Chlorobaculum tepidum TLS: one gene and its partner. The main gene of each other region encodes a partner of the protein of the gene in region 2 in a complex. Links are inferred from orthologs where the notes say so. Each region holds a gene or a part of one and is shown on either strand. Other genes may lie near its edges.

Region 1 (2,956 bases), 1.3 Mb from region 2 along the record:
GAAAAGATATCGAACGCACGCTCGCCGCGTCCCGAGGTCTCGATGACCATCGGCACGAGCTGGCTGTTGATGCTGTTTTCAATCGCTCCGGAGTAGAGTTTTTTTGCGTGATGGTCGAAACCGAAATTGATATTTGCCATGTGCCTGAACTTTTTTGTTGTTGCCCGGCGAAATATACGCTCAAATTCCGCAGAGTGGTGCAATAAACACCTAAAATACAGAGACGGAACAAGATTTCAAGAAATCCGGTTCCGCTTTCCATAAATTATCATGATAGCGCCTCCATCGCCGCTCCGCCTTTTGGTATATTGAACGCTTCATACCACCATTCAAGACCGTCAGATAACCATGCAGGTACGCCTCATCTCCGTCACCAACCCGCTCATCGAAATCGACAACCGCCAGCTCACGCCGGAAGGACTCATGGCCTACTGCGCTCGCGTATCGAGCCCGCACCAGGAAACACCGGATTATGAAAAGCTGCTCTCGTACTGCATCCAGAACAAGCACTGGAGCGTCTTCGAGATGGTTGACATGACGGTGGAAATCACCACCTCCCGCGCCATCTCCCCGCAGATTCTGCGCCATCGCAGCTTCTGTTTCCAGGAATTTTCACAGCGCTACGCCAAGGCGCAGACAACTGAAAAGTACAAGCCAAGGCGTCAGGATGTAAAAAACAGGCAGAACTCACTGGATGATCTCGACGAAGCGACCGTAAAGTGGTTTGACGAGGCGCAGGAGAAAATCGCGCAGCTCGCCTTCGAGAGCTATGAAGAGGCGCTGGAGAAAGGTATCGCCAAGGAGTGCGCCCGCGTCCTGCTCCCGCTCGCCACCCAGACCCGGCTCTACATGAAAGGCTCGATCAGAAGCTGGATCCACTACCTCGAAGTCCGCACCGACCCCGCTACCCAGAAAGAGCACCGCGACATTGCCAAAGCTGTGCAGGCAATTTTTGTGGAGCAGTTCCCGGTGACAAGCAAAGCGCTAGGGTGGAAGTACGGATGTTGAATGAAAAAAGGGAAAAGAAATTCTTTTCCCTTTTTCCCTCCAATTCGACCTGGAAAGTATCTCTGTTTTCCCCTTACTTCATATGCCCAAGCAGCTTGATGAGCTGCGCGCGCAAATCCTTGCGGTGAACGATAGTGTCAACGAAACCGTGCTTCTGCAGAAACTCGGCTCGCTGGAAGCCTTCGGGGAGATCGCGTTTGATGGTATCGCGGATGACGCGCGGCCCGGCAAAGCCAATAAGCGCTTTCGGCTCGCTGATGTTCAGGTCTCCGAGCATGGCGAAAGAAGCGCTGATGCCGCCCATCGTCGGATCGGTCATGAGCGAGATGAACGGAATACCGCGCTCGCCGAGGCGCGTCAGCCGCGCCGAGGTCTTGGCCATCTGCATAAGACTAAAGGCCCCCTCCATCATGCGCGCGCCGCCAGACTGCGAAATCACGATGAGCGGCGCGTTCAGCTCCACGCTCTTGTCGGCGGCGCGGGCGATCTTCTCACCGACCACTGAACCCATTGAGCCGCCGATGAAGCCGAAATCCATGCCCGAAATAACCGCGTCGGAGCCACCGAGCTTGCCGGTAGCGTTCCGGCATGCCTCGCTTTTGCCCGATTTCTGCATCGTGGAGCGAACGCGCTCAGGGTAAGGCTTGGTATCGACGAACTTGAGCGGATCGGCAGCCCTGAGCTGCGCGTCGAACTCCTCCCACTTCCCGTCATCGAACAGAAAGGAAAAATAAAGGTCTGGCGATATGCGGAAATGAAAACCGCAATGCGGACAGGTATAGAGGTGATCTTCAAGCTGTTTCTTGTGCAGCGCAGCGCCGCACGAATCGCATTTCGACCACAGCCCTTCCGGAGTATCTCGCTTGTCCTTTGTTCGTATCGAAGGAATCGCCCGTTTGAACCAGACCATTTTTATTATTATCTCTAAAGATTTTACATTGAAATTCAAGATATAAACTCGACACGATTTCCCAAAAAACAGGCTGTGCCCGGAGTCCCTTGTGAACCGCAAACGACAGCAGCTTCTGCATCTCTCATTTTTACGAACGGTTATACAGCTGGCTCTCCTGCTCCTGATTGCCGTTGTCGCCATGCTGCCGCTGCCTGAAGCGCGGGCTGCCGTGATCATCGTCTGGCCCGACACGCTCGCGACACCAAATCACCGTTACGAAATTCTTCCAGCCATGCGTCCGCTGCGCAAAACCGTCGGGCTGGCCCTGTCGGGAGGCGGAGCGAACAGCATCGCCCAGATCGGCGTGCTCAAGGCGCTGGAGGAGGAGAATGTGCCCATCGACTTCATCGCCGGAACCAGCATGGGCGCGCTGATCGGCGGGTTGTACAGCTCGGGCTACAGCGCGTCGGAACTTGAATCGCTGGCCCACTCTCTCCCTTGGCAGAAGCTGGTTTCCCTCGATAACGAAGCGCCCAGAACCAACACCTATCTTGAGCAGAAAAGCATCCGGGACCGGGCTTCCATCGCCATCCGGTTCGAAAAATTCAAGCTGGTCGTGCCAAAATCGTTGAGCGCGTCTCAAACGCTCACCCGAACCATCGACCTGCTTATACTGAACGCCCCCTATCACACCGCTCACTCGTTTTCCGACCTGCCTGTCGGGTTCCGGGCGGTCTCTACCGACCTGTTGTCGGGCCAACGGGTGACGCTCACCTCGGGACCGCTCTCTGAGGCGATGCGCGCCAGCAGCACCATTCCGATCCTCAATCTGCCAATCAAACGGAACGGCCAGAAGCTGGCCGACGGAGGGCTGGTGGCCAACCTCCCCGTCGATGAGCTGGATCATTTCGATGCAGGCTACAAGGTGGCCGTGGACACGCATGGCAGAATGTACACCGACAGCAGCGACATCGACGTGCCGTGGAAAGCCGCCGACCAGGCGATGACCATTCTGACGCAGATCCAGTACCCGCAGCAGCTCGAAAAGGCCGATAT
Region 2 (16,160 bases):
TCCGTTCTGGCTGCTGGAGGGAAAAGCGATCCTGAAAGCCCGGCTTGCGGACAGGGTTGACCTGTCGGTTGAGGTACTGCCCTATAACACAGAGGTTATCGATTTCATCAAACAGGCAAAGCGGGAGCAGCGCCAGATCGTCCTTGCCACCGGCACACATAAGATGTTTGCCGAGAAGATCGCCGAACATTTGGGATTGTTCGATCTTGTCATCGCCACTGAAAACGGCATCAATCTGTCAGCGCGATCCAAAAGAGACTGCCTGATCGATCAGTTCGGTGAAAAGGGATTCGACTACATCGGCAATTCCCATGATGATGTGGTCGTCTGGAATGCGGCCGATAAGACCTACCTTGCCGATCCCGAGCCCGGAGTCAAAAAGAAGATGGACCTGCAAGGAGGCGTTGCCCGCGTTTTCCAAACGAGGCAAAGCTCGCTGCGAACCTTTTTCCGGGCCTTGCGTCCGCACCAGTGGCTAAAAAATCTGCTGCTCTTCATTCCGCTCATCGCTTCGCATCAGCTCACCAATATCACCCTGATCGCCGATGCGCTGCTGGCGTTCGTCCTTTTTTCGATGACCGCATCGAGCGGCTACCTGATCAACGACCTGCTCGATCTGGAAAGCGACCGATACCATCCCAGAAAACGCAACCGGCCGCTCGCTTCGGGCGAACTGCCAATTCTGATTGGACTGATTTCAGCTCCGCTGCTTTTCCTGGCTTCATTATCCGCATCGCTGATACTGTTATCCGCGACATTCACGATTTCGCTCGTCACCTATTACCTGCTGAGCGTTGTCTATTCCCAGTACCTGAAAAAAATCCCTCTGGTTGACACCATCATGCTCGCCGGTCTTTATACCGTGCGGATTCTTGCTGGTGCATTTGCCTGCTCTATTATACCGACATTCTGGATACTCGCATTCTCCGTCTTCTTTTTCCTCAGCCTTGCCATGCTCAAACGCTATGCTGAATTACTGGATCTGCAGACAAAAGGCGATACGGCAAAAACCAGCGGCCGCGGCTACTACCCCAGCGACATTCAAATCATCGCCAGTCTCGGTACGGCCTCGGGATACCTGTCAATACTGGTGCTTGCGCTGTACATCCAGGATGCCAGAACCATTGCGATGTACAAAACTCATGAGCTGATCTGGCTTGCCTGCCCTATCCTGCTTTTCTGGATCAGCCGCATGTGGATGCTCACTCACCGTGGCCAGATGCACGATGATCCTGTCCTGTTTGCCATCAAAGATCGCACAAGCCTGATAACCGCCACCCTTTTTGCGTGTATATTTTTCCTGGCCATTCTTGTTTAAGATATTTTGATGCGCAATGAAAATTTCTACGTTGTACACTCTCTTTGCCATATTGGCGACCGCCGCAAATATAGAAGTTCAGGATATATCTATCAGATACTATTCCGGCCAGTATGCCATAGCCATTTCAGTTGGCTTAGGCACTCTTGCCGGTCTGTTGCTCAAATACATGCTTGACAAGCGCTATATCTTTCGGTTTAAAGCTGAAAACCCGATTCATGACACCCGGACATTCCTACTTTATAGCATGATGGGAGCGGTCACCACACTGATTTTCTGGGGCTTTGAGTTCGGATTCAACCATCTTTACCACACAAAAGAGTCAAGATATCTTGGTGCCGTTATCGGCCTTGCGATCGGATACGCATCAAAATACCAGCTCGACAAGCGATTTGTTTTTAAACAGGAGGGCGCTTCATGAACACGTCCGGATGGGGAAAATACCCTGAAATTGAGGCACAAGTACTGACCCCTTCTTCCGAAAAAGCACTGCAAGACCTCATCGGAACCGGAAGTTATGATGGCGTTACGCCGCGAGGACTTGGGCGGAGTTATGGTGACAGCTCACTCGGCAAGCTGATGGTAAAAACGCTCCGTTTGAACCATATGCTCTCTTTTGAGCTGCAATCGGGTCTGCTTCATTGTCAGTCAGGCGTCAGCCTCGCCGAAATTCTGGAAGTTTTCGTGCCGCGTGGCTGGTTTTTACCGGTAACACCCGGCACAAAACTGGTGACTGTTGGCGGGGCCATCGCCAGTGACATCCACGGAAAAAATCACCACATCGACGGCTGCTTCTGTGATCACGTCGATTTTCTTGATCTCCTGACCGGCTCAGGGGAGATCATCCGCTGCTCTCCTCATGAGCAGGCGCAACTCTTCCATGCGACCTGTGGCGGCATGGGACTTACCGGAATCATCCTTTCAGCAGCGATTCGCCTCACACCAATAAAAAGCGCTTACATCGACCAGGTCACCTTCAAATCAGCCAACCTCGGAGAAAGTTTTGAACTCTTTGAAAAACAGGCTGAACAGCCCTATTCCGTAGCCTGGATCGATTGTATCTCCAGCGGTGACAAGCTTGGCCGGTCACTGCTCATGACCGGCAAGCACGCACAGCATGGAGCACTTGCCGCCCATCATAATCCAGGGCTTTCGGTACCTCTTGACCTGCCGTCGTTCATCCTGAATCCATACTCCATAAAAGCATTCAATACACTGTACTATCACAAAGCAAGGCAACGGGAAACGCATGCAACGGTTCATTACGATCCGTTTTTTTATCCGCTTGACGGCATTGGTCACTGGAACCGGATGTATGGCAAAAACGGCTTTACCCAGTATCAGTTCGTCATTCCGAAAGAGGCCGGCCTACAGGCCATGGACTTGATTCTTCGTACCATTGTGAACTCGAAAAAAGGCTCATTTCTTGCCGTGCTCAAAGCATTCGGCAAAGAGAACCGGAACCTGCTGAGCTTTCCAATGGAAGGTTATACCCTGGCTCTCGATTTTAAAATCGAGCCGGATCTGTTTCCGCTTCTGGACCGGCTTGATGCCATGGTACTCGATCATGGGGGCAGGCTCTATCTGACAAAAGACGCAAGGATGAACGCTGAAACCTTCAGAAAATGCTACCCAAAATGGGAACAGTTTCAGAATATCAGGCAGCAATATGGTGCCCGACATACATTCCTCTCAATGCAATCACAACGCCTGGGACTTGACTAATGCAGAATATCCTTATCATCGGCGCAACATCAGCTATCGCCGAAGCAACGGCTCAACAATTTGCTGCAAAAGGCCATCGGTTTTATCTGCTCGCCCGCAATGAAGAGCGCCTGAAGACCATCGCTTCAGATCTGCTTGTCAGAGGAGCATCTGCTGTTGAAACCGCCCTATTTGATGCGAACGACACAGTGAACCACCGGACTGTACTTGAAAAAGCAAAAGCGACAATAGGCTCTTTCGACATAGTTCTTATTGCCCACGGCACTCTTGGCAATCAAAAAGAGTGTGAAACCAACCCTGAGCTGGCGCTGAAAGAACTGCAGACCAATGCCCTGAGCACGATATCGTTACTTACCCATACAGCGAACACCATGGAACAACAGCATCATGGTACAATCGCCGTGATCAGTTCCGTTGCGGGTGATCGGGGACGGCCATCCAACTATGTCTATGGAACAGCAAAGGCCGCCGTTACGACCTTCTGCGAGGGACTTCGTGCCCGCCTTCACAAAAGCGGCGTTCACGTGCTGACCATCAAGCCCGGCATGGTCGAAACACCTATGACAGAAGGCATTTCCGCACCGGACATGCTTTTAGCGAAGCCAGAGCAGATCGCCAGCGATATTGTCAATGCAATTGAAAAGAAAAAGGACGTGCTTTATACCCCGTGGTTCTGGAAATATATCATGATGGCCATCATTCATATCCCGAATACCATATTCAAAAAGTCTTCGTTATAATCCTCAAGACCATATTCCAGAACATATCAGAACATTGCTGGGAATCTGGTTGCAACTCCTGTAAAGCCAGTGTCTTGCCGCTGAGATTACTCAATATACTCCACGAAGCGCTCGAAGTCGAGCGGATCGGGCAGGGTGATCGCGCCGGAGGGGCAGACGGGCACGCAGCGGGTGCAAAGAACGAGGCAGTTCATGGGATGGGCAACCTGCATTTTCGGACGTTTCACCACTGCGGCGTCCGGTTCAGGAGCACCGGGCGCGAACACTCCGGGACGGCAGAACTCAGCGCAGGCTTCGCAACCATTGCAAATGTCCGCATCGATAGCCGGATACCACGCAATCTCCTCCCTCGGCGCAAGCAATCGTTTCCTCATACCCCTCCCGATTATCAATTATCAACTTTCAACTAATCCAGATACTCCACATACTTCTCAAAATCCTCTTTCTTTGGCAGGACAATCGCGCCGGAGGTGCAGATGGGAACGCAGCGGTCGCAGAGAACGAGGCAGTTCATGGGGTGGGCAACGATGAGTTTCGGGCGGTGAATGCCGGTCGGGTCGGGTTCTCCAAGCTCGAAGACACCGGGTTTGCAAAGCACCTTGCAGTCGCCGCAGCCGTTGCAAAGCTCCGGCTTGATGACCGGAAACCACGGAATCTCCTCGCGCGGCACGAGCAGGCGCTTTTTGCGCTTCGCCGATGCCTTGCTCGCCGTCGGTGACTTTCCGGCAAGCGTCGCGTCCACCGCTTTTTTCCAGGAGTTGTCCGGATCGACGCACGACTCCTCGGTTTTATTCATCGAGCGCGACTTGAGCGCACGCCGCAAATTGCGGACGGGCACCAGGCCGCAACCATCGCACGAGGGTTTTTCACATCGTCCGAAAAAACAGTCAAAAATCAGCATCACTCATTCATGTTCAAACCGTTCATCACTGTAACGCAGACTTCACCGACGCGACGAAAACCTCGATGGCTTTGTCGATTCCGGCAGGCTCCTTGCCGCCCGCCGTCGCCAGTTCAAGCTTTCCGCCGCCGCCGCCCTTGACCGAGGCCGCTGCCTCTTTGACCAGCTTGCCCGCGTCGAGTTTCAGCGACTTGACCGCCTCGTCCGAAGCAAAGGCGACCAGCGATACCTTGCCGTCGGCCACGCCGCACAGCAGTCCGACCGCGCACGGCACCCGCTCGCGAAGCGCCACTGCCGCCTGGCGGAGTTCATCACCACTGACGCCGTCGAGCCGTTCTGTCATAATGCGGCATCCGTTGACCTCTTCGCCACCGGCCAGCGATGCGGCCAAGCGATCGAGCAGTCCGGCGAGACGGCTCTCCTGAAGCTGCTTGTCGAGCGCTTTTTTCTCTTCGAGCAGCTCTTTGATTTTCGGCCCAGCCTCTTCGTCTGCCTTGAGCTTCAACAGATTTTTGATCTCCTGAAGATCGCGGTACTCCTGCCAGAGCAGCGCTTCGGCAGCCGCGCCCGTGACCGCCTCGATGCGGCGGATGCCGGCGGCGACCGATGATTCGCTGACGATCTTGACCATGCCGATCTGGCCGATGTTGCCGACGTGGGTGCCGCCGCACAGCTCGATTGAGATACCGGGCACCTCAACCACGCGCACGCGGTCGGCGTACTTGTCGCCGAAGAAGGCAAGCGCACCGAGAGCGAGCGCCTCTTCGTAGGGCACGTCGGCGTGCTTGGTGACGCTGGCCGCTTTGCGAATCTCGGCGTTAACCTCGTGCTCGACCTGCTCCAGCTCCTCGGCGCTCACCTTCGAGAAGTGGCTGAAGTCGAAGCGCAGCCGCTCCGGCGTAACCAGCGAGCCCTTCTGCTGCACGTGCTCACCAAGCACCTTGCGCAGCGCAGCGTGCAGCAGGTGCGTGGCCGTGTGGTTGCGCTCGGTGGCGACGCGGCGATCGCGGTCAACGGCGGCCTTGACGGAAACCACGCCGTCAAAGCTGACGTCGGCTGGCGTAACGGCGCAGTCGCGCACCTTGTCATGCGCCGAGGTGACGACGTGGACAATCTGCTCGCCATCCTTGCGCGTATCGGTCACGTCGAGGCGGTATCCGGCGGTTTCGAGCGTACCGTGGTCGCCAACCTGACCGCCGCTTTCGGCGTAGAAGGGCGTCTGATCGAGCACCATGAGAAGCTTGTCGCCGCTGACCCGGGCGGCGACAAGCGTCGCTTCCGTTTCGAGCATGTCGTAGCCGACAAAAGTGGTCGGCGCTTCCGGCGCGAACCACTGCCACTCGCCGCCGTCGTCCTGCATTTGCATCTTGCCCTTACGATCCATGCGAGCGCGGGTCTTTTGCTCCATCATGCAGTGCTCGAAGCCCGCTTCGTCAATGCCGAGGCCAACTTCGGCGGCCATCAGGCGCGTCAGGTCAAGCGGGAAGCCGAAGGTGTCGTACAGCTTGAAAGCGTCCGCGCCTGAGATGGTGGTGCTTCCGGCCGTTTTCATGTCTGCGACCACCTCGTTGAAAATTTCGGTGCCGCGTCCGAGGGTGACGAGGAAGCTCTCTTCTTCGGCGCGGATGATCTTTTCGACCGTCGCCTGCTGCTTCTCCAGCTCCGGAAAGACGTCGCCCATCGTGCGCACCAGCACCTCGACCATTTTATAGATGATCGGCTCGTGGCAGCCGAGCGTGCCCGCGTAGCGCACGGCGCGGCGCAGGATGCGGCGCAGCACGTAGCCGCGCCCCTCGTTGCCCGGCATCGCGCCGTCGGAGAGCGCGAAGGTGAGCGTGCGGCAGTGGTCGGCGATGACACGCATGGCGATATCCGACGGGCTGTCGAGCGAGGCGGTGTAAACCGTACCGGTCAGCTCGGTGATACGGTCGAAAAGCGGCGCGAAGACGTCGCTGTCGTAGTTCGAGGATTTGCCCTGAAGCACAGCGGCCACGCGCTCGAAGCCCATGCCGGTATCGACATGCTTCTGCGGTAGCGGCACAAGAGTGCCGTCGGCCTGACGGTCGTACTGGATGAAGACCAGGTTCCAGAGCTCGATCACCCGGTGGTCGCCAACGTTGACGAGCGGGCCGCCCGAACCGTCGGGAGTGAGATCGATGTGGATTTCCGAGCAGGGGCCGCACGGTCCGGTTTCGCCCATCTCCCAGAAGTTGTCTTTGTCGCCGAACTTCAGGATGTGCGAGTGCTCGATGTCCGTTTCGCTCTGCCAGAGCTTAAAACTCTCCTCGTCGTCGTGATAAACCGTGGCATAGAGGCGCTCTTTGGGAAGCTTCCAGACCTCGGTCATCAGCTCCCACGCCCAGCCGATCGCCTCCTTTTTGTAATAGTCACCGAACGACCAGTTACCGAGCATCTCGAAAAAAGTGTGATGATAGGTGTCGCGACCGACATCTTCGAGATCATTGTGCTTGCCCGAAGCGCGGATGCACTTCTGCGTGTCGGCAGCGCGAGTGTACTCCCGCGTGCCCTTGCCGAGAAACACGTCCTTGAACTGGTTCATACCGGCATTGGTGAACAGCAGCGTCGGGTCTTCCGCCGGAATGACCGGCGCAGAACGCACGATGCGGTGCTCCTTGCCTGCAAAAAAATCGAGGAACGACTGCCGTATCTCTCTTGAATTCATAAGTATCTGTAGCTTATCTGTAGCTTGCGGGCATCGGGAAACACATGAACGGCAATCCTGCGACACCCTTGTGGGTTGAGCTGCGATGCGCGGCAAAGAGCCAACCGCAGCAGTTTTCGGCTCGAAATTTACGGTTTTTCAGGCTCGATGCCAACGGATTTTGTGAGGAGCAATTTTAGCAGGGAACCCAGCCATTTCACGGCTTGATAATGATGTTAAAAAAAAAGACACTATATTATTTGGTTAGCTATTCGTAATCCTGCAAAAAATCCTGCGAAAAAAAAATCTTTTGCTGTCAACGGCAAACGGGAAGTCATGTTATGAGCTGGGGAATCGAAAATTCGAAAAAGAGGAAAGACATCCTCGACCTGATGGATATTGGCGTCAGAAAAACCATGGCCAATCCAAATTATGTCAACGAGGTACCCAAAAGCACCAACGGTTGCTGGATGGACCAGATTTACGGCCTGATGCGCTGCGACATCTGCGATCTGAGCAGCCAGTGTCCGGTCAGGGAGGAAGAGGAGTGGCAGGCATGGCTGAAAGAACACAACATAGTGATCGAGAAGAAAAAAGCAGAATAACCCACGCATACTCTTGCATCGACAGCCGTCGTGCCGTATATTTTTGTTAAGGCGAAAAATTGCCTAGGGTTAAGTATTGTCTGCCCGAACCCGCCGTTAAGAGAATTTCTCCATACAACCACGACATCATCTCTTTGCTGTGACCAGGTCATATGCGGGAGTTTTTTTGCCGTCCAAAACTTTTTTCTGAAAAAAGGAAGAGGGGATACCCATGAGTGACACCGTAATCTTAAACAACAATGACATGGTAATATCAAAAACCAACGTGTCAGTGCTTTTTGCCGGTGACTCCGGTGACGGCATGCAGCTTACCGGCACCCAGTTCGCCAACACGGTGGCCGTTTACGGCTCGGATTTGAACACCTTTCCGAACTTTCCTTCGGAAATCAGACCTCCTGCCGGTACTGTGGCAGGCGTATCGGGCTTTCAGTTGCAGTTTGGCACAACCGGCGTCTATACTCCGGGCGCGAAGTTCGATGTCATGATCGCCATGAACGCTGCCGCGCTGAAGGCAAACCTGAAGAACCTGCACCATGGTGGCATCATCATTGCTGATACCGACGGGTTCGACGCAAAGAACCTGAACCTTGCTGGTTACGGTGAAACCAACAATCCGCTCGAAGACGGCACGCTGACTGATTATACCGTATTCAAAATTCCGGTAATCAGCCTCACCCGCCAGGCGCTTGCCGATACAGGCCTGAGCACCAAGATCATCGACCGCTGCAAAAACATGTTCGTGCTCGGCGTGCTCTACTGGCTCTACAGCCTGCCACTCGAAACCACGATCGAGGCATTGCAGTCAAAATTCAAGAATAAACAGGACATTGCCGAGGCCAACATCAAAGCCGTCAAGGCAGGCTACAACTTCGGCGATGAAACCGAAATGTTCTCACAGCATGGTCGTTTTTGTGTCCCTCCGGCCCAGAAAAAAAAGGGTGTTTATCGCCGCGTGACTGGCAACGAAGCTTCGGCTATCGGTCTTGCCGCTGCCGCCCAAAAGGCTGGACTGGAACTCTTTCTCGGCTCCTATCCGATCACCCCGGCTTCCGAAATTCTCCAGACCCTTGCCGGCTTGAAAAAGTGGGGCGTCAAAACGTTCCAGGCTGAAGACGAAATAGCCGGTATCCTGACCAGCATCGGCGCGGCCTATGGAGGTGCGCTTGCCGCCACCAACACCTCCGGCCCCGGTCTGGCGCTCAAAACCGAAGGGATGGGTTTGGCGGTTATCCTCGAACTTCCGCTGGTGATCATCAATGTGATGCGCGGCGGCCCGTCCACCGGTCTGCCGACCAAGCCGGAGCAGTCCGATCTGCTCATGGCTATGTACGGACGTCACGGCGAAGCGCCGATGCCGGTCATCGCGGCCATGTCGCCGGTTGACTGCTTCTACGCCGCCTACGAAGCCGCGAAGATCGCCGTCGAGTACATGACTCCTGTCCTTTGCCTCACCGACGGCTACCTCGCACTCAGCTCTGAGCCGATGCTGGTGCCATCGCCGGACGAGCTGGCCTCGATCACTCCCATGTTCTCGCCAGAGCGCAAAGCCGACGATCCGCCGTATCTGCCGTACAAGCGCGACGAGCGCTGCGTCAGGCCGTGGGGCATCCCCGGCACACCTGGTCTCGAACACCGCATCGGCGGTCTCGAAAAGCAGAATGAAACCGGCCACGTTTCGCACGATCCGGAAAACCATGCACTCATGACCAGATTGCGTGCTGAAAAGGTTGCAAAGGTCGCCGATATTATTCCTGATCTCACCATCGACAACGGCCCGGAAAAAGGCGATCTGCTCGTCCTCGGCTGGGGTTCGACCTATGGCGCCATCAAGAAAGCCGTCGAGCAGGCTCGCGAAGGCGGACTTGACGTTGCCCACGCGCACCTCCGCTATATCAACCCGTTCCCGAAAAATCTCGGCGCGATGCTCGGAAACTTCAAAAAAGTGCTGATTCCCGAAAACAACTGCGGGCAGCTGCTCAGCCTCATCAGGGACAAGTTCCTCATCGAACCGGTCGGCTTCAGCAAGGTTCAGGGCCTGCCGTTCAACGAGATGGAAATCGAAGAAAAAATCACCGATATCTTAAAGGAGCTCTGAATCATGACCGATACACATACCTGCCTTACCGCCAAGGATTTCACGTCGAACCAGGAACCGAAATGGTGCCCCGGCTGTGGTGACTTCATGGTTCTCCAGCAACTCAAGAACGCGATGGCTGAACTGTGCCTGAAAACCGAAGAGGTTGTCGTGGTATCGGGCATTGGCTGCTCGTCAAGGCTGCCATACTATATCAACACCTACGGCGTGCACGGCATCCACGGGCGCGCCATGGCGATGGCTTCCGGTCTGAAGGTTGCCCGCCCTGACCTCAGCGTCTGGGTCGGCACCGGCGATGGCGACGCCCTCTCCATCGGCGGCAACCATTACATCCACACGGTCAGACGGAACCTCGACATCAACGTCGTGCTGTTCAACAACGAGATTTACGGCCTGACCAAGGGACAGTACTCGCCGACCTCGAAAGTGGGTTTGAGAACCGTCACCTCTCCGACCGGCGTGGTGGATTATCCGATCAACACCATCGCCCTCACCCTTGGCGCAGGAGGCACCTTCGTGGCCCGCGTCATGGATCGCGACGGCAAGCTGATGAAGGAGATTTTCAAGCGCGCCCACAACCACAAAGGCACCTCGATCGTCGAGATTTACCAGAACTGCCCGATTTTCAACGACGGCGCGTTTAGAGCCTTCAGCGACAAGGAGCGGAAGGACGACACGACGCTTTACCTCGAACAGGGCCAGCCGCTGGTGTTCGGTGCGAACGGCTCGAAGGGCATCTACCTCGACGGTTTCAAACCAACGGTGATTGACCTCGAAAAATCGGGCGTTTCAAAAGATGACCTCTGGATTCACGACGAAAACGACCTCATCAAGGCAAACATCCTGTCGCGCTTCTTCGACGATCCGAACAGCACCGAGGAGTTCCTCCCGAGGCCGTTCGGTATCTTCTATGTGGAGGATCGCTTCACCTACGAACAGGCTCTGAGCGCCCAGATCGACAAGGCGCAGGAAAAAGGCGAAGGCACCCTCGAAGAACTGCTTGCTGGCAACAGCACCTGGACGATCAACTGATCACGATCCGACATACGCACAAAAACCCCCGGTTCATCGCCGGGGGTTTTTATTGGCCCAAAACTTCGATGGACGATGTGGACTTGGTAAATGGCGTGAACAGAACAAGAAAACGATGACGTAAAAAAAACAGTCCCGACAAGTCGAGACTGCTTTTCGGGTTTCGCTTTGAAAAACGGTCAGCTCTCTTCCCACACGCCCATTCCTGAGAACTTCGCGATTCGTTCGTCCACCAGTGTACGAGCATCTTTTGTGAGCAAGCCCTGCAACTCCTCGATCAAAATCGACTTGAGCGTTGAGGCCATCTGTTCGGGGTTGTGATGCGCGCCACCGAGAGGTTCGGTCACGATCCGGTCGATGATGCCCTGAGCGAGCAGATCGTCCGCCGTGAGCTTGAGCGCTTCTGCGGCCTGCTCCTTGAAGTTCCAGCTCCGCCAGAGAATTGATGAACAGCTTTCCGGCGAGATGACCGAGTACCAGGCGTTTTCAGCCATGAGAATACGGTCGCCGACGCCGATGCCGATAGCTCCCCCGCTGGCCCCTTCGCCGATGATAACGCAGATGACCGGCACTTTCAGAGCAGCCATTTCATAAAGGTTGCGAGCAATGGCCTCGGCCTGTCCGCGCTCCTCGGCCTCGATGCCAGGAAACGCACCCGGAGTATCGATCAGCGTGATGACGGGTTTGCGGAACTTCTCCGCGAGCTTCATGAGACGCAGCGCCTTGCGGTAGCCCTCGGGCTGCGCCATGCCGAAGTTGCGGTAAAGGTTCGATTTGGTGTCACGCCCCTTCTGGTGGCCGATGACCATCACGCTTTGCGAGAAACCGGCTGATTCGTCCTCAAGCCGGGCAAAGCCGCCGATGATCGCTTTGTCATCGCCAAAGTTACGATCACCTGACAGCTCGACGAAATCCTTCATCATCATGTAGATGTAATCGAGCGTATAGGGGCGTTCCGGGTGCCGGGCCAGCTGCACCTTCTGCCAGCGGGTCAGATTCTTGTAGATCGTTTTGCGAAGCGATTCGACCTTTGCTTCAAGCGATTCGATCTCGCGCTTCAGGCCTGCGCGGCCTTCCGACATTGAATCGACCTCGCCGCTTTTCAAGTAAACCCTCATTTCATTGAGCTTCTCTTCAAGCTCATAAAGGGGTTTTTCAAAATCGAGAACTACTTTCGCCGCCATAGTATGCTTGCTCCTTAAAAAAAAGTCCATCACTGCTCATGCCAATGATGGACCTTGAAAACTCGTTCGATGAGCTTGTAAGCTCCGGTAATGGCTCAGCCACCGACCTCTTCTTTCAGCGCTTTGCCAGGCTTGAACTTGACAACCTTCTTGGCGGCAATGGTAATGGTCTTGCCTGTCTGGGGATTGCGGCCCTGGCGCTCTGCCCGGTCGCCGGTGGTAAAAGTACCAAAGCCCACCAGGGTCACATCATCACCGCTTTTCAGGGTCGAGGTCACCACATTGATGAATGCATTGACCGCTCTTTCAGCATCAGCCTTGGTCAAACCGGTCTGCTCTGCAATCTTTTCTGCTAACTCGGCTTTCGACATAATAAGTAGTTTACCGTTTAAATGTTTGAGGAAAATCAGGTTGCCTATTTCCAATTACTACAATAATTCAATTTAAAGACTGCCCAACAAACATCCAATTTGTTTTTCTCCCTTGTGCCAAGCGGGTTTTGGCTTGTCATTGTTATTCAGTTCTGGCTGTGTTATATTATGTGTCTTTAACTTTTCAACATCGATATTCAGACTCAGTACTGTATCACCTATCTGCAAGTCAAGTCATGGTTTCAATCAGCAATGTCTCAAGAGGTGCCATCATCCGCTGGAATGGGGCGCCACACAGCATCGAAAGCCTTGTCCACCGTACCCCCGGCAACCTTCGCGCCTTCTACCAGGCCAGCATGAAAAACCTCAAGACTGGCCGCAACGTCGAATACCGCTTCAGCGCCACCGAACAGGTCGATGTCATCGTCACCGAGAGAAAGAAATACCAGTACCTTTATCGTGATGGTGAAGACTATGTCATGATGGACACCGAGACCTTCGATCAGATCAATGTGCCAGAAGTGGCCATTGGGCCAGCCTCACGTTTCCTCAAGGATTCCGTGATGGTCGATATCGTTTTTGCCGATGACGGATCGATCCTCGAAGTTGAATTGCCAACCTTTGTCGAACTCGAAGTCACAGAAACCAGCCCGGCAAGCAAGGACGACCGCGCCACTAGCGGCACCAAACCGGCCATCGTCGAAACCGGCGCCGAGGTAAACGTGCCGATGTTCATCCAGACCGGCAGCATCATCCGCATCGACACCCGTAGCGGCGAGTACATGGAGCGGGTTAAAAAGTGACTGTTTTGACTGTTGTTATGTTATTACCGAATTGCGCGTAAAATCTTAAGACCACAATCATGAACCTCAAGGAAATTCAGCAGCTTATCGAGATCGTCAACGTATCTGCTCTTGATGAAGTGATCATCAAGGATGGCCAGTCCGAAATCACACTGAGACGAAACAACTCGAAGGCACAGGCTGTCTTACCAACCGCTCCCGTCGTCGCGCAACCCATCCCGGCCCCCCTGCCTGCAGTGCGTCAGGCCGTGCAGGAACAACCGGCCCCGGCTGCCGCAGAACCTGCCGTGAGTGATCTGATCGAAATCTATTCACCTATCGTGGGCACCTTCTACCGCTCACCATCTCCGGATTCTCTTCCGTTCGTCAACGAAGGCGACAAGGTCAAACCCGGTGATGTACTTTGCATTATCGAAGCCATGAAGCTGATGAACGAGATCGAGTCGGAGGTTTCAGGAACCATTGTCGAGATTCTCGTCGAAAACGGCCAGCCGGTCGAATACAATCAGGCTCTCTTCCGAGTCAAGCCATAACTTCAATACTCACTGCACCTTGTTTAAAAAAATACTCATAGCAAACCGTGGGGAGATCGCCTTGCGGGTCATGCATACCTGCCGCGAGATGGGCATTTGCACCGTGGCCGTCTATTCGACCGCCGATGCCGATTCCCTTCATGTCAGGTACGCAGACGAAGCGGTCTGCATCGGACCGCCGCTTTCGAGAGAAAGCTACCTGAATATTCCGCGCATCATCGCCGCTGCCGAGGTCACCAACGCTGACGCGATTCATCCTGGCTACGGCTTTCTGGCCGAAAACGCCGATTTTGCGGAAGTATGCAGCTCCTCGAACATCAAGTTCATTGGCCCTTCCGCGGAGATGATCAACAAGATGGGCGACAAAAACACCGCCAAATCGACCATGATTGCTGCAGGCGTGCCAGTCGTCCCGGGAAGTGAAGGTCTGGTCGAAGATGTGGCTCACGCCATTGAGACCGCCAAAAAGATCGGCTATCCCGTCATCATCAAACCGACAGCTGGGGGTGGCGGAAAAGGGATGCGGGTGGTACACGAAGAGAGCCAGCTCGAAAAAAACCTTAAGACCGCCCAGAGCGAGGCCGGCATGGCCTTCGGCAACAGCGGCGTCTATATCGAGAAGTTCCTTGAAAATCCCCGCCACATCGAAATTCAGATTCTGGCCGACCAGCACGGCAACGTGGTGCACCTCGGCGAACGCGACTGCACCGTGCAGCGCCGCCACCAGAAGCTGATCGAGGAGACTCCCTCACCGGTAGTCGATGAAGCCCTGCGCACGAAGATGGGCGAAGCGGCCGTGGCCGCCGCCAAGGCGATCAACTACGAAGGCGCCGGCACCATCGAGTTCCTGCTCGACAAGCACAAAAACTTCTACTTCATGGAGATGAACACCCGCATCCAAGTGGAGCATCCCATAACCGAGCAGCGCTACGACGTCGATATCGTCAGGGAACAGATCAGCATCGCCGCTGGAGGAAGCCTGGAAGGGAAAACCTTCATTCCGAGAGGCCACTCCATCGAGTGCCGCATCAATGCCGAAGACCCTGAGCACATGTTCAGGCCTTCGCCGGGAGAGATTCAGGTCTTTCATACGCCCGGAGGCCCCGGCGTCAGGATCGACTCGCACTGCTACGCAAGCTACGTCGTGCCATCGAACTACGACTCGATGATCGGCAAGCTCATCGTCACTGCCCACAACCGTGACGAAGCGATCGCCCGCATGTCGAGGGCTCTCGACGAGTTCATCATCATGGGCATCAAAACCACCATCCCTTTCCACAAGCAGGTGATGCACGATCCGGTGTTCAGAAGCGGAGAGTTCGACACGAGCTTCCTCGACAGCTTCAGGTTCGAGAAACCGTAACCCTGAACAAAGAGAACGCCGCTCCTCTCTTCATAGTGCACCCGACCATTTTCAAACCCTGTAATGTAATAACCATTTGTTTACTAAATGGCTGCAGGGTTTGATCATTATTTTTCCGGCAGAAAATTCCCGAAACAACCAGCCCTATACCTGCTGACTTTCCCAGAGGCTCAATTTGATCCACGCCCCACACCTCTGCGCCGTGGTGACGGATCATTTGAAGCCACGGTTTGATTGTATCGATCCTCCGCCCACCCCGACCGTCAACTCACGGCTGTTATTGACATTCGCCACTCTCTCTTGCTAGATAAGCTTGCCGGGATTTCCGGGACTTTTCACCTTTCGAGAAAACCGCGAAGCATTCTCAGGGCACTGGCCCGATGCGGCTTGAACCTGCGCTCAAGCGAATTCCGTTACAGGGAGCTTCGGGCGCGAATGGTTTCAAGAACGGGAGTTGTTGCATACAAGGCTCAACATTGCACAAAAAAAATACCGCCCTGTTTGAGTTACAGGGCGGCATTACTCTCAACAAGATGCCGTTATTTCTCTCGCCTTACGCTCAAATTTCCTCGTCCGATGCTGCCTCAACAGCTTCAGCCTCTTCAGCTTCGTTGTCGCGAAGCCGGATTGAGCGGTATTTGCGCAAACCCGTACCGGCCGGAATGAGCTTGCCGACAATGACATTCTCTTTCAGGCCGACGAGGTGATCAACCTTGCCAGCCACGGCTGCATCGGTCAGCACCTTGGTGGTCTCCTGGAAGGAGGCTGCAGAGATGACGCTTTCGGTCTGCAAGGCAGCGCTGGTAATACCCAGCAACACCGGATGCG

The links.
Region 1: the proteins of accC (region 2) and accD are in contact, whole or in part, in a solved structure (PDB 8UXZ), measured with the Escherichia coli proteins. The link is inferred for Chlorobaculum tepidum TLS from one-to-one orthologs.

Annotation. Positions count from the first base shown.
Region 1 is NC_002932.3:1,463,649-1,466,604, forward strand. It holds accD (acetyl-CoA carboxylase, carboxyltransferase subunit beta), read right to left. Parts: upstream 1,919-2,956; coding sequence 1,082-1,918; downstream 1-1,081. Other genes in the region: clpP (ATP-dependent Clp endopeptidase proteolytic subunit ClpP), read right to left, coding at 1-140; thyX (FAD-dependent thymidylate synthase), read left to right, coding at 349-1,008; AYT24_RS07035 (BamA/TamA family outer membrane protein), read left to right, coding at 2,193-2,956.
Region 2 is NC_002932.3:164,050-180,209, reverse strand. Bases 13,191-16,160 are described here. They hold accC (acetyl-CoA carboxylase biotin carboxylase subunit), read left to right. Parts: upstream 13,191-13,988; coding sequence 13,989-15,332; downstream 15,333-16,160. Other genes in these bases: rpoC (DNA-directed RNA polymerase subunit beta'), read right to left, coding at 15,892-16,160; accB (acetyl-CoA carboxylase biotin carboxyl carrier protein), read left to right, coding at 13,496-13,969; efp (elongation factor P), read left to right, coding at 13,191-13,436. In the rest of the region: AYT24_RS00865 (UbiA family prenyltransferase), read left to right, coding at 1-1,318; AYT24_RS00860 (GtrA family protein), read left to right, coding at 1,335-1,739; AYT24_RS00855 (FAD-binding oxidoreductase), read left to right, coding at 1,736-3,043; AYT24_RS00850 (SDR family oxidoreductase), read left to right, coding at 3,043-3,783; AYT24_RS00845 (4Fe-4S dicluster domain-containing protein), read right to left, coding at 3,870-4,157; AYT24_RS00840 (4Fe-4S dicluster domain-containing protein), read right to left, coding at 4,190-4,684; alaS (alanine--tRNA ligase), read right to left, coding at 4,710-7,367; AYT24_RS00830 (hypothetical protein), read left to right, coding at 7,688-7,951; AYT24_RS00825 (2-oxoacid:acceptor oxidoreductase subunit alpha), read left to right, coding at 8,163-10,046; AYT24_RS00820 (2-oxoacid:ferredoxin oxidoreductase subunit beta), read left to right, coding at 10,050-11,078; AYT24_RS00815 (acetyl-CoA carboxylase carboxyltransferase subunit alpha), read right to left, coding at 11,258-12,262; AYT24_RS00810 (HU family DNA-binding protein), read right to left, coding at 12,358-12,633; more of efp, read left to right, coding at 12,870-13,190. UniProt on the Escherichia coli protein: This protein is a component of the acetyl coenzyme A carboxylase complex; first, biotin carboxylase catalyzes the carboxylation of the carrier protein and then the transcarboxylase transfers the carboxyl group to form malonyl-CoA.